Regions from separate parts of the Sinomonas sp. genome, predicted to be linked through region 1. Evidence: predicted binding sites of a transcription regulator. Region 1 holds the regulator's gene; the other holds the start of a gene.
What was found. Region 1 encodes HspR, which represses chaperone genes until heat shock. Its sites were predicted from a motif close to AAGTTGAGTCNNNNNGACTCAACTT; they were not measured.
Positions count from the first base shown of each region.

Region 2: a site for HspR is predicted at 3,239-3,263, ahead of V7053_RS00085 (ATP-dependent Clp protease ATP-binding subunit). Genes of this name have one in related genera too.

Region 1 is NZ_DAIUJO010000132.1:183-5,733, forward strand. Features, by position in the region: partial or broken gene V7053_RS16250 (nucleotide exchange factor GrpE) at 1-490, shown strand, start outside; gene V7053_RS16255 (DnaJ C-terminal domain-containing protein) at 747-1,727, shown strand; gene V7053_RS16260 (heat shock protein transcriptional repressor HspR) at 1,731-2,186, shown strand; gene V7053_RS16265 (DMP19 family protein) at 2,300-2,956, shown strand; gene V7053_RS16270 (hypothetical protein) at 2,995-3,165, opposite strand; gene V7053_RS16275 (COG4315 family predicted lipoprotein) at 3,326-3,919, opposite strand; gene V7053_RS16280 (sigma-70 family RNA polymerase sigma factor) at 4,239-4,745, shown strand; gene V7053_RS16285 (anti-sigma factor family protein) at 4,742-5,458, shown strand; gene V7053_RS16290 (2-hydroxyacid dehydrogenase) at 5,530-5,551, opposite strand, start outside.
Region 2 is NZ_DAIUJO010000001.1:17,962-23,512, reverse strand. Features, by position in the region: gene V7053_RS00105 (alkaline phosphatase family protein) at 1-360, shown strand, start outside; gene V7053_RS00100 (NAD(P)-dependent oxidoreductase) at 383-994, opposite strand; gene V7053_RS00095 (winged helix-turn-helix transcriptional regulator) at 1,083-1,448, shown strand; gene poxB (ubiquinone-dependent pyruvate dehydrogenase) at 1,445-3,169, opposite strand; gene V7053_RS00085 (ATP-dependent Clp protease ATP-binding subunit) at 3,277-5,551, shown strand, end outside.

The sequences.
Region 1 (5,551 bases):
ACCTGTGGACGATGCCCACGACTCGGAGGACGTCCTCGCCCAGGCCGAGCGGATCCTGAGCGAAGCGGAGGGGGTCCAGAACGAGGCTGCCGAGCTTCGCGCCGACCTGCAGCGGCTCCAAGCCGAGTACGTCAACTACCGCAGGCGCGTCGATCGAGATCGGGCCGTCGCGGGGGAGGTTGCCGTGATGGGCGTCCTCTCCTCGATCCTCCCGGTCCTGGACGACATCGACGCGGCGCGGGCCCACGGCGACCTGACGGAGGGTCCCTTCGCGTCCATCGCCGCCAAGCTCGAGGGGATCCTCACGAGCCACGGCCTCGAACGGATCGACGCGACGGGGGTCGAATTCGACCCGAACATCCACGAGGCCCTCATCCAGCAGCAGGGCGAGGGGATCGAGGTCGACACCGTCCAGCAGGTCCTCCGGGCCGGCTATCGGACCGCTTCGCGCGTCCTGCGCGCGGCACAGGTCATCGTCGCCGTCCCGTAGGACGGACGACGGGGCCACGGACGGCGGGGCCACGGACGACGGGGCCACGGACGGCGGGGCCACGGACGGCGGGGCCACGGACGACGGGGGGTGCGCCCCGCCGTCGTCCGCCCCTCCGTTTCGGGTACGGATATCCCCCGTCCCAGGCGTTTCGGGTACGCGTGCTCGTGCAGATCCGTACCCGAAACGAGGATTGGGGGGATTATCTGTACCCGAAGCGATAAGAATGTGATGCAGAGACGAGAAGGAGGCCTCAGTGGCTAGTCAGGATTGGGTGGAGAAGGATTTCTACTCCATTCTGGGCGTGCCCAAGGACGCCTCCGACGCCGACATCAAGAAGGCCTACCGAAAGCTCGCCCGCAAGTACCATCCTGACCAGAACCCGGGCGACGCCGAGGCCGAGAAGAAGTTCAAGGACATCACCGAGGCGAACTCAGTCCTGAGCGACCCCGAGGAACGGCAGCAGTACGACGCGATCCGCGCGATGGGCGGGGCGCGCTTCACGGCTGGAGGCCCGGGCGCGGGGCAGGGAACCGCGGGCTTCGAGGACCTCTTCGGGGGTCTGTTCGGCGGAGGCGCGGGCCGTCATTCCCGCGGGTTCAACACCGGTAACCTCCCGCCCGAGTTCGCCGACCTCTTCGGCGGCTTCAGCACCGGCGGCGGCGGCTTCCAGGCTCCGCCCCAGCGCGGCGCCGACCGCCAGGCGAGCACGACGATCTCCTTCGCGGGCTCCATCCGCGGCACCACGGTGGGCCTTCGCGAGCAGAACGGCGAGGTGATCGAGGTGCGCATCCCCGCAGGCATCCGCGATGGCCAGAAGGTCCGCGTCCGCGGGAAGGGCGCCCCCGGATCGGGCGGTCCCGGCGACCTCATGGTCACGGTGCACGTGACGCCGCACGAATTCTTCACCCGCGAGGGCGACAACATCCGGATCCACGTGCCCGTGAGCTTCGACGAGGCCGCGCTCGGCGCCCAGATCGAGGTCCCCACCCTCGACGGCCGCACGGTGCGGATGAAGGTGCCAGCTGGCACGAACTCGGGAAGGACCCTCCGGGTCAAGGGCCAAGGCGTCAAGACGGCCAAGGGCACAGGAGACCTCTTGGTGACGGTCGACGTCGTCGTGCCGCAGAACCTGTCCAAGGAGGCTGAGGAGGCCGTGCGGGCCTTCGCGGCGGCGACCGCGAAGAACTCCGAGTCCAACCCGCGCTCCGGCTTGGCCGCAAAGGCGAGGCTCTAGACCATGGCCATCGATCCGTACGCTCCGATCTTCGTGATCTCCGTGGCGGCGGAGCTGGCCGAGATGCACCCCCAGACCCTTCGCCAGTACGACCGCATGGGGCTCGTCTCGCCGTCGCGCCAGTCGGGCCGGCAGCGGCGCTATTCGCAGCACGACGTCGAGCTCCTCCGGGAGGTCCAGCGGCTTTCGAAAGACGGTGTCTCCCTCGAGGGCATCCGCCGCATCCTCGAGCTCGAAAATCAGGTCGCCGCGCTCCAGGCACGCGTATCCGAACTCGAGCAGGAAGTCGTCGACGCGCGACGGCGTGGTCCCGACTCCCGCCGCGTCTTCGCCGCTGGCATCGCGGGCGACGTCGTAACCCTCACCCGGGGCCAACGGCCCGAGCAGCGCTCGCAGGCCATCGTCGTCTGGCGCCCACGTCCCTCGACCGGCGCTTCAACGGGACCCGCCCAGTTCTGACGCCGGGGGCACGCGCCCACAGTTCGCCCAACGTTCACCTCGGCCTCGCGGGGAGGGGAGGGCCGGCGTCGTACGGTCGAAGCGTGCCCGACCGCTCGAACCAGGAGGCCCCCGTGCCCACGAACCAGCACCCCGTCGTCCTGCCCGCCGAAGCCCTTGAGGGCCCGGACGCCGAGCTCGTCGATGCGAACATCGACGTCGTCAACGCGATGTACGCAGAGCTTCTCGGCGAGGACGAGATCGCCCTCAACGCCCTGCGCAGCTACTACGTGGACTTCTACCTCACCGAGGCACTCGAGGGCGGGTTCGCCCAGTACGCCGTCAGCGCAGGCGACCGCGAGGACCTCGACCAGCTCGTCCGGGACGGCCTGCGCGAGATGGGCGCGCCCGGGCACCTCGAACTGTTCGAAGCGGCGGCCAAAGCGTTTGACGCACTGAGCGAGGATGACGCCGAGACGTATCTCGTGGGCGAAGGCGAGGCTTCCGCCGCGGTTGCCGCGATGGAAGCGCTCGACGACGAATTCGAGGAGACCCTCGAGGCCGAGGACCTCGTGGCCCTCAACGGCGCCTGGCTCCGCCGGCAGGACGGCCTGCTGGCCCTCGATGATGACGGCATCGAAGACGAGATCGCCCGCCGCGTGGGCCTCGTCCCAGACCTCGAGGAGCGCCGGGCTCAGGTCGAGTTGCTCGCCGACGCCGCGGACGGCGGCTTCGACGACGCGTACGACGACGAGATCGAGAGTGGCGTCGAGGACGTCACCCGGCGCTGACGGTCAGAGAGCGCTGACGGGTCACGCCGCGCTGGCGGTCACACCGCGCTGAATTGGGGGCACGCCTCGTTGGAGCATCCGCGATCCCGCGGGATCCAGCGGTCGCCCTCCTGATTCCAGACAACGTGCCGGTGCTGCCCGCACAGCTCACAGGTGGGGGCGACGTAGCTGCGCTTTTCGTCTTCCGTGTAGCTGCGGAAGTCTGACATGACTCCTCCTCGCTTCGGGGTAACCCAATCTACTCCGGCGGATCCCAACCCGGTACAGGACTTCTACCCGGGGCGGGGGAGCATATCAGAAGCGGGGCATCCATATCAGAATGAGGCCGCCTGCTCGCCACCGGTGCGGGCGGCCTCCCGCGTCCGCCGGTCAGTACCCGGAGGTCCCCGAATTGTCGGAGGAGCCGGACATGCTCGGCGTGCTCGACATCGCCGTGAGCGGAGTCTGGATCATCGATCCGTCGGAGCCCACGACGTACCAGACGCCCGCAACGCCCTGCCCGTGCGCCTGCCCGGGAGCGGTGTCCTTGGAGAAGTAGTAGATGGGCATCCCGTTGATCGTGACCTGCTGCTTGCCGTCGGCGGTGGTGAGGGTGCCGGTCTTGCCTGTGACGCCCTGGAGCATCGGAGCGGTGTCGCTCGTGACGGCTGGCCACAGCGCGGCGCATCCGCCCGTGCACGCGCTCTTCGCCTCGCCGGGCTTGTCGAGCGTGTAGAAGTAGACGGTCATTCCCTTGCCGTCGACGACGATCGTCTGGCCGCCGATCGTCGACGTCTGCAGGGTCAGGGCCGCGGAGGACGACGCGGACGACGCGGACGACGACGGCGAGGTCGACATGGAGGGGGCGCTCGACGTCGTTCCTCCGGCCCCGTAGCCGCTTCCGCTCCCACCCCCGCAGCCGGCGAGGGCGAGGGCGGAAGCCGCTGAGGCAGTCGCGAAGAAGAGAGCTGCTCGCTTGTTCATGATGTGCCCTTCCGTTCTGGGGGCGGCTCACGGCCGCTGACCTGAAGACGACGCCGAGTGCCGTTCGGTTCAAGCGCCACGCGGGTTGGGGCGGGTTGGGTGAGACCGCGTGCTGGGGAGACCGCGTGCTGGGTGAGACCGCGGGTCGGCGAGGGGCCGCGTGCTGGTTCGGGCGAGGACAGAGCGAGGACAATGGGCTGCAGCCCCCGGGCGCGCGATGAACCATTCCGTGGCGCACGTCGTCTTAGGGGCGGAAGCTCCACGGATCGAAGCTCCACGGATCGAAGCTCCGAAGCGGTACCGCAGGCCGGGAGGCAGGATGCCGATGGACGAGGAGGCGGTCGCGGCGATCTACCGCGACCACGGCGCAGCGCTGAGGCGCTTCGCCCGCGGAGCCGTGGGCAGCGATGAACAGGCCGAGGATATCGTGCAGGAAGCGATCGTGCGGGTGTGGCGCCAGGCGCCCGAGGCGACGGCGGGGCTCCGCGCGTACCTCTACCGGACTGTTCGGAACCTCATCGTGGACCAGCACCGCCAGCGCTCCCGGCGCCCGAGGACCGTCCCGGCGCAAGGGGTGGATGGCTTCGACAGGGCCGTCGACGCCGAACGGATCGACGAGCTCTTGGACCGAGTGGTGATGGAGGAGGCACTCATGCGGCTCACCCGGGATCATCGGGAGGCGCTCGTCGCCGTCCACTACCGCGGGCTCAGCGTCCACGAAGCGGCCCTCGAGCTGGGCATCCCTGCGGGGACTGTGAAGTCGCGCTGCTTCTACGCCCTCAAGGCGCTCCGCAGCGCACTCGACGAGTTGGGGGTGGAACGGTGACCCTCGATCATCATGAGGCCCGTCTCGCGCTCGGCGCCTACCTCCTCGGTGCGCTCGACCCGGAGGAGGCGCGCGCGGTCGAAGCGCACGTGGCCACGTGCCGGGACTGCCAGGCCGAGATCGAACAGCTCGAGACGCTGCCTGCGCTCCTCGACTCCGTTCCCTCTGCACGCGCCCAGGCACTCGATCGCGCCGAGGCATTCGACGAAGCCCCTGCCCTGCCCGACGAGGCCCCGGCCCCGCCTGCCCTGCTCGCGAGGGTTCGGGCCCGCCGTCGGGCGCTGCGCCTGGCACTCGCGGGGGCCGCCGCGGCGTCGCTTGCGCTCGGAGTCGCGCTCGGGCCGGTGGTCGCGGGGACGCCGACGGCGCAGCGCCCCCCGACGCCCGCGGTGACGCCATCGCAGACTCCGACGCCTGCGGCGTCCTACTCCCTCACCTCGTCCGACGGCGCCCAGGTCGACCTCGCGCTGGTCCGCAAGGGCTGGGGCACCGAGCTGGACCTCGTGTGCCGGGGGATGCCGTCCGCAGGGGTCTTCAGCGTGTGGATCGTGGCCGACGACGGCGCGCAGGAGCGGGCGGCGAGCTGGAGCTCGACGGGATACGCGGGACGGGCCGTCCTCACCGGCGCGACGTCGTACCAGCTCGCTTCGATCCACGCGATCCAGATCCGGGACGACGCCCAGCACACGGTCGCGAGCGTCACGCTGGGGTGAGCCGAGGGGTCCTCACGACCCGGGCACTCAGGGCCGGGTCCTCACGACCCGGGCACTCACGACCCGGGCACTCACGACCATGCCGTCGGATTG
Region 2 (5,551 bases), on a different contig from region 1:
GACTGGAGCAGCACCGCGATCTTCCTCTCATGGGACGACTGGGGCGGATTCTACGACCACGTCGCCCCTCCCGTCGTCGACCAGAACGGGTACGGGCTCCGGGTGCCGGGCATCGTCATCAGTCCGTACGCGAAGAAGGGGTATATCGACCACCAGACGCTGAGCCAGGACGCGTACGTGAAGTTCATCGAAGACGACTTCCTGCATGGCCAGCGGCTCGACCCGGCGACGGACGGCCGTCCCGATCCGCGACCCGACGTGCGCGAAGACAACCCGCTCCTCGGGAATCTCGTCAACGACTTCAACTTCAGTCAGAAGCCGTCACCGCCGGTCATCCTGCCGGGCGGAGTGACCTACTGACCATCCCGCCCGGCACTCGAGGTCAGTTGGCGGCCGTGAAGATCTTCCCCTGGAACTGCGGCTTCTCGAGCTCGTCCAGAGCCGCGACGGCGTAGTCCTGGGCCGAGATGAAGTCCCCGGCGGGAACGCCCACTGCGGTGGTGTACTTGCCCGTCCGCTCGCCGGGCTGGATGACGGCGGCAGGCGCGTGGACGGTCACGTCCAGACGTACCGAGGAATCGCGAAGCGCCTCGTACGCCCGGAAGACCGTATCGGATTCGGCCTTGTATTCCGCCGGGAAGTCGGGGAGATCCTTGATCAGCGTTCCATCGGGCGTCCGGAGGTTGCCGAAGCCCCCCACGAGGTACAGGCGTGCATCGGTGGGGATCTCGGCGATCGCCTGATGCGCGGCGAGGTAGGGCTCGCGTGAACCCCCGGTGCGATCGGGCGACGTGGCGAGCACGACGGCGTCGTTCGCCTCGGCGACGGAGCGGTACGTCTCGGCGTCGGCCAGATCGGCAGCGCGGACGACGGCGGCGCCCTCCACAGCGGTGCCCTTGCGGCTGAGGGCGGTCACCTCGTGCCCCCGGCGCGCGGCCTCCGCGACGATCTGGCTCCCCACCATGCCGGTGGCTCCGTAGACGGCGATCTTCATGTGGTGCTCCTTGATGAGTCTTTTCGGCTGCAGACAGGGAAACGGTATCCGAAAGATATCAAGTACTTCAAAGTGCTATGGTTACCTCATGGAAAGCATTCCGTTCGACGTCATGGACCCGGACTGCCCCTCCCGGGTCGTGCTCCAGCGGATCGGCGACAAGTGGACGCCACTCATCGTCCAGGCGCTCAAGGCGGGGACGCTTCGCTTCAGCGAGCTGCGGGTGGCCGTTGGCGGGATCACCCCCAAGGTCCTGACGCAGACGCTTCGGACGCTCGAGCGCGACGGGCTCGTCAGGCGGACCGTCTTCGCGGAGGTCCCCGTGCGCGTCGAGTACCGGCTCACGCCTCTCGGCGAGAGCCTCCTTGGCCCCCTCGACGCGATCCGCGAGTGGGCCGAGAGCCACGCGGGCAAGATCCTCGAGGCGCGCGGCGCGTTCGACGCGGCGGGCTAGAACACCCTCCGCCAATTCGTCTTCGCGAGGTCCAGCACCTCGTCGCCGCGCCCGGAGAGCACCGTCCGCAGCGCGTAGAGCGTGAAGCCTCCTGCCTGCTGCGCAGTGATCGTGGGCGGCATCGCGAGCTCCTGGCGGATGGTGGCGACGTCCACGAGCGCGGGACCATCGTGCTCGAGGGCCTCCTTGAGGCCTCGCTCGAGTTCGGACGAGTCATTGACCCGCACGCCCTTGATGCCGAGCGCATCCGCCACCGCGGCGAAGTTCGGATTGTCCAGTCCCGTTCCGAAGTTCACGAAGCCAGCGGATTTCATCTCGAGCTCGATGAAGTTGAGCGAGGCGTTGTTGAACACGACGAGCTTGACGGGCAGCTTGTTCTGCACGAGCGTGATGAGCTCCCCCATGAGCATGGACAGCCCCCCGTCGCCTGCGAGCGCGACAACCTGCCGCCCGCGGAAGGCGGCCTGCGCACCGATGGCGTGGGGCAGGGCGTTCGCCATGGAGCCGTGCGTGAACGAGCCGACCAAGCGCCGTCGTCCGTTCATCGTGAGATAGCGCGCGGCCCAGATCACGGGCGTCCCGACGTCGGCCGTGAAGACCGCGTCGTCTGCGGCGAGCTCGTCGAGGACCCGCGTGATGAACTGCGGATGGAGGGGCTGGCCCTTCTTGGTGGGGGTCGCCAGGTCGTCGAGCTTCGACCGCGCCTTCGCGTAGTGCTTGAGCGAGGAGTCCAGATGCGTGCGACGGCGCTTGCGTTCGAGGAGGGGAAGGAGCGCGGTCGCCGTGTCCTTGACGTCGCCGACGAGTCCGAGATCGAGGCGCGCGCGCCGGCCGAGCTGGTCCCCGCGGATGTCTACCTGGATGATCTTCGCGTGATCCGGATAGAACTGCTGGTACGGGAAGTCGGTGCCGAGCATGAGGAGCGCGTCGCAGTCCTCCATGGCGCGGTACCCGGAGCTGAAGCCGAGCAGGCCGGTCATGCCGACGTCGAAGGGGTTGTCGTACTCGATGAACTCCTTCCCCCGGAATGCGTGCACGATCGGGGCGCCCAGTTCATCGGCCAGCGCGATCACCTCGTCGTGGGCCCCCTCGACCCCAGCGCCAGCGAGGATGGTCACCTTGCTGGCCGAATTGAGGATGCCGGCGGCCTCACGGAGCTCGTGGCCGCTCGGAACAACGCTCGGCTGGGCTCTCCGGACCACCGTGACCCGCTCTGAATCGACTTGGGTGAGCGCGACGTCGCCGGAGAGCACGACGACGGCCACCCCGCGCTTCTCGACGGCCGTCCGGAGCGCGATCTCAAGGATGCGCGGCATCTGGGCGGGGTCGGTCACCTGCTCGGCGTACACGCTGCACTCGCGGAAGACCTCCTGCGGGTGCGTCTCCTGGAAATAGTTCGACCCGATCTCGGCGCTGGGGATGTGGGCGGCGATCGCGAGGACCGGGACGCGTGAACGGTTGGCGTCGTAGAGGCCATTGATGAGGTGGAGGTTTCCGGGGCCCGCCGAGCCCGCACACACGGCGACTTCTCCGGTGAGCGCCGCCTCCGCGGCAGCAGCGAACGCGCCCGCCTCCTCATGACGGACATGGACCCACTCGATGCTGGGCGTCCCGCGGAGGGCGTCGGTGAAGCCGTTGAGCGAGTCCCCCGGGAGGCCGTAGACGCGGCGGATCCCGTTGGCGGCGAGGGTATCGACGATGTTCTGTGCGATGGTCGTCATTCCGCCACGCTAGCCCGGGTGCGCAACTCGAGGGTAGGCCTCGGGAATATCTCCTTCGCCACAGCGTTGAACATGAGCGACAGTCACTCAACTTTCTGGAGGATGGTTTGCCTATCTTTTTCGGCCCGACTGCTGGCAACGGTTCGTTCGACGACTTCCTTGCCCGCTACCTGCAGGGCCAGGGGTCGCGCCGGACGGGGCGCCCCCTCGACATCACTCGGCTCCTCAGCCGCGGGAGCCAGCAGGTCCTGACCGCGGCCGGACGCTACGCGCTTGAACACGGACACCACGAAGTCGATGCGCTGCATCTGCTGCACGCACTGGCCAGCACGGAAGCCGTCGCCGGCATGATCGATTTCGCAGGTGCCGGCGCGGAGGACATCGTCGCCGCGACCGAGCAGCGGCTGCCCGCGGGCTCGCAAGCGAGCGGCGAAGGTGACGACGGCGGGATGCCACAGCTCACCCAATCCGCGCAGCATGCGCTGCTCGATGCCTACAAGGTCGCCCGCTCGCTCGGCTCGACCTACATTGACCCCGAGCACCTCTTCCTCGCGCTTGTCCTCGCCTCAGACGCGCCCTCGGGCCAGATCCTGGCGGCCCACGGCATCACGCCGCAGTCGTTCCAAGCGGACGACGGCGGCCGCGAGCCTTCTGGGGCGCAGAGCACCGATGCGGAGACCGACGGCGCGGGCGCTTCCACCCCTGCGCAAGGCCGCGCCGGCCGCCCCGGCACCGCTCGCGGTAGAAGGGGCGACCGCGGCAAGGACAGCATGCTCGGCAAGTTCGGCACCGATCTCACCGCGCTCGCACGCGAGGGCAAGCTGGATCCTGTGATAGGCCGTGCCTCCGAGATCGAGCAGGCGATCGAGATCCTGGCCCGCCGTACGAAGAACAACCCCGTACTGATCGGCGAGGCCGGCGTCGGCAAGACCGCGATCGTCGAGGGCCTCGCCCAAGCGGTCGCGTCCGGCGACGTCCCGGCGCAACTGCACGGCAAGACAGTCGTCTCGCTCGACCTGCCCGCGATGCTCGCCGGCACTCGCTACCGGGGCGACTTCGAGGAGCGCCTCACCAAGACGATGGACGAGATCGCGGCCGACGGAAACGTCATCGCGTTCGTCGACGAGCTCCACACCGTCGTCGGTGCCGGGGGCGGCGGCGAGGGCGGCATGGACGCGGGCAACATCCTCAAGCCGAGGCTCGCGCGCGGCGAACTGCACCTCGTGGGCGCGACCACGCTCGACGAGTACCGGAAGATCGAGAAGGACCCGGCCCTCGAGCGGCGGTTCCAGCCGGTCACGGTCGGCGAGCCGAGCATCGCGGACGCGATCGCCATTCTCGACGGCCTCAAGTCGCGGTACGAGGAGCACCACGGAATCGCCTACACGGATGAGGCAATCCGATCCGCCGTCGAACTCTCCCACCGGTACATCACCGACCGGTACCTGCCAGACAAGGCGATCGACCTCATCGACCAGGCGGGCGCCCGCAAGAGCCTCGCACGCGGGCCGCGGAACGATCTCGAGGCCTTGAACGCCGAAGCGACGCGGCTCGAGGAGCAGAAGGCCGCGGCCGTGGCCCGAGAAGACTACGAGGAGGCGTCGCGGCTGCGCGACAGCATCGAGCAGGTGGCGCTCAAGATTGCCGACGCCGCCGAGTTGCCGGCTGAGACGGAGGATGCCGTCGTCGACGAGCCAGACATCGCCGCCGTCGTCGCGCGTGCCACCGGAATCCCCGCGGCCCGCGTCACGGAAGGCGAGCGCGAGCGCCTCGCGCGCCTCGAGGACGAGCTCCACGGGCGCGTGGTGGGGCAGGAGGATGCCGTGGCCGCGATCGCGAAGGCCGTGCGCCGCAACCGGACCGGTCTAGGCGACGCCGGCCGCCCCGTCGGCAGCTTCCTCTTCCTCGGCCCGACCGGGGTGGGCAAGACCGAGCTCGCGAAGGCCCTCGCGGCGTCGCTGTTCGGCGACGAGTCCGCGATGGTGCGCTTCGACATGAGCGAATTCGGCGAGCGCCACACGGTGAGCCGGCTGGTCGGGGCCCCTCCCGGGTACGTCGGCTACTCCGAGGCGGGCCAGCTCACGGAGCGCGTGCGGCGGCACCCGTACTCGGTCGTGCTGCTCGACGAGGTCGAGAAGGCCCACCCGGACGTGTTCAACCTGCTCCTGCAGGTGCTCGACGACGGGCGGCTCACCGACGGCCAGGGGCACACCGTGGACTTCCGCAACACCGTGGTCATCATGACCTCGAACCTCGGTTCCGAGTTCCTCGCCTCCCGGGGCGCCGCGCTCGGCTTCGCTCCGGGCGGCACCGACGCGACTGGGTCTGAGGCCGAGCTGCGGGCTCGGGTCATGGGGCGGCTGCGCGAGACGATGCGGCCGG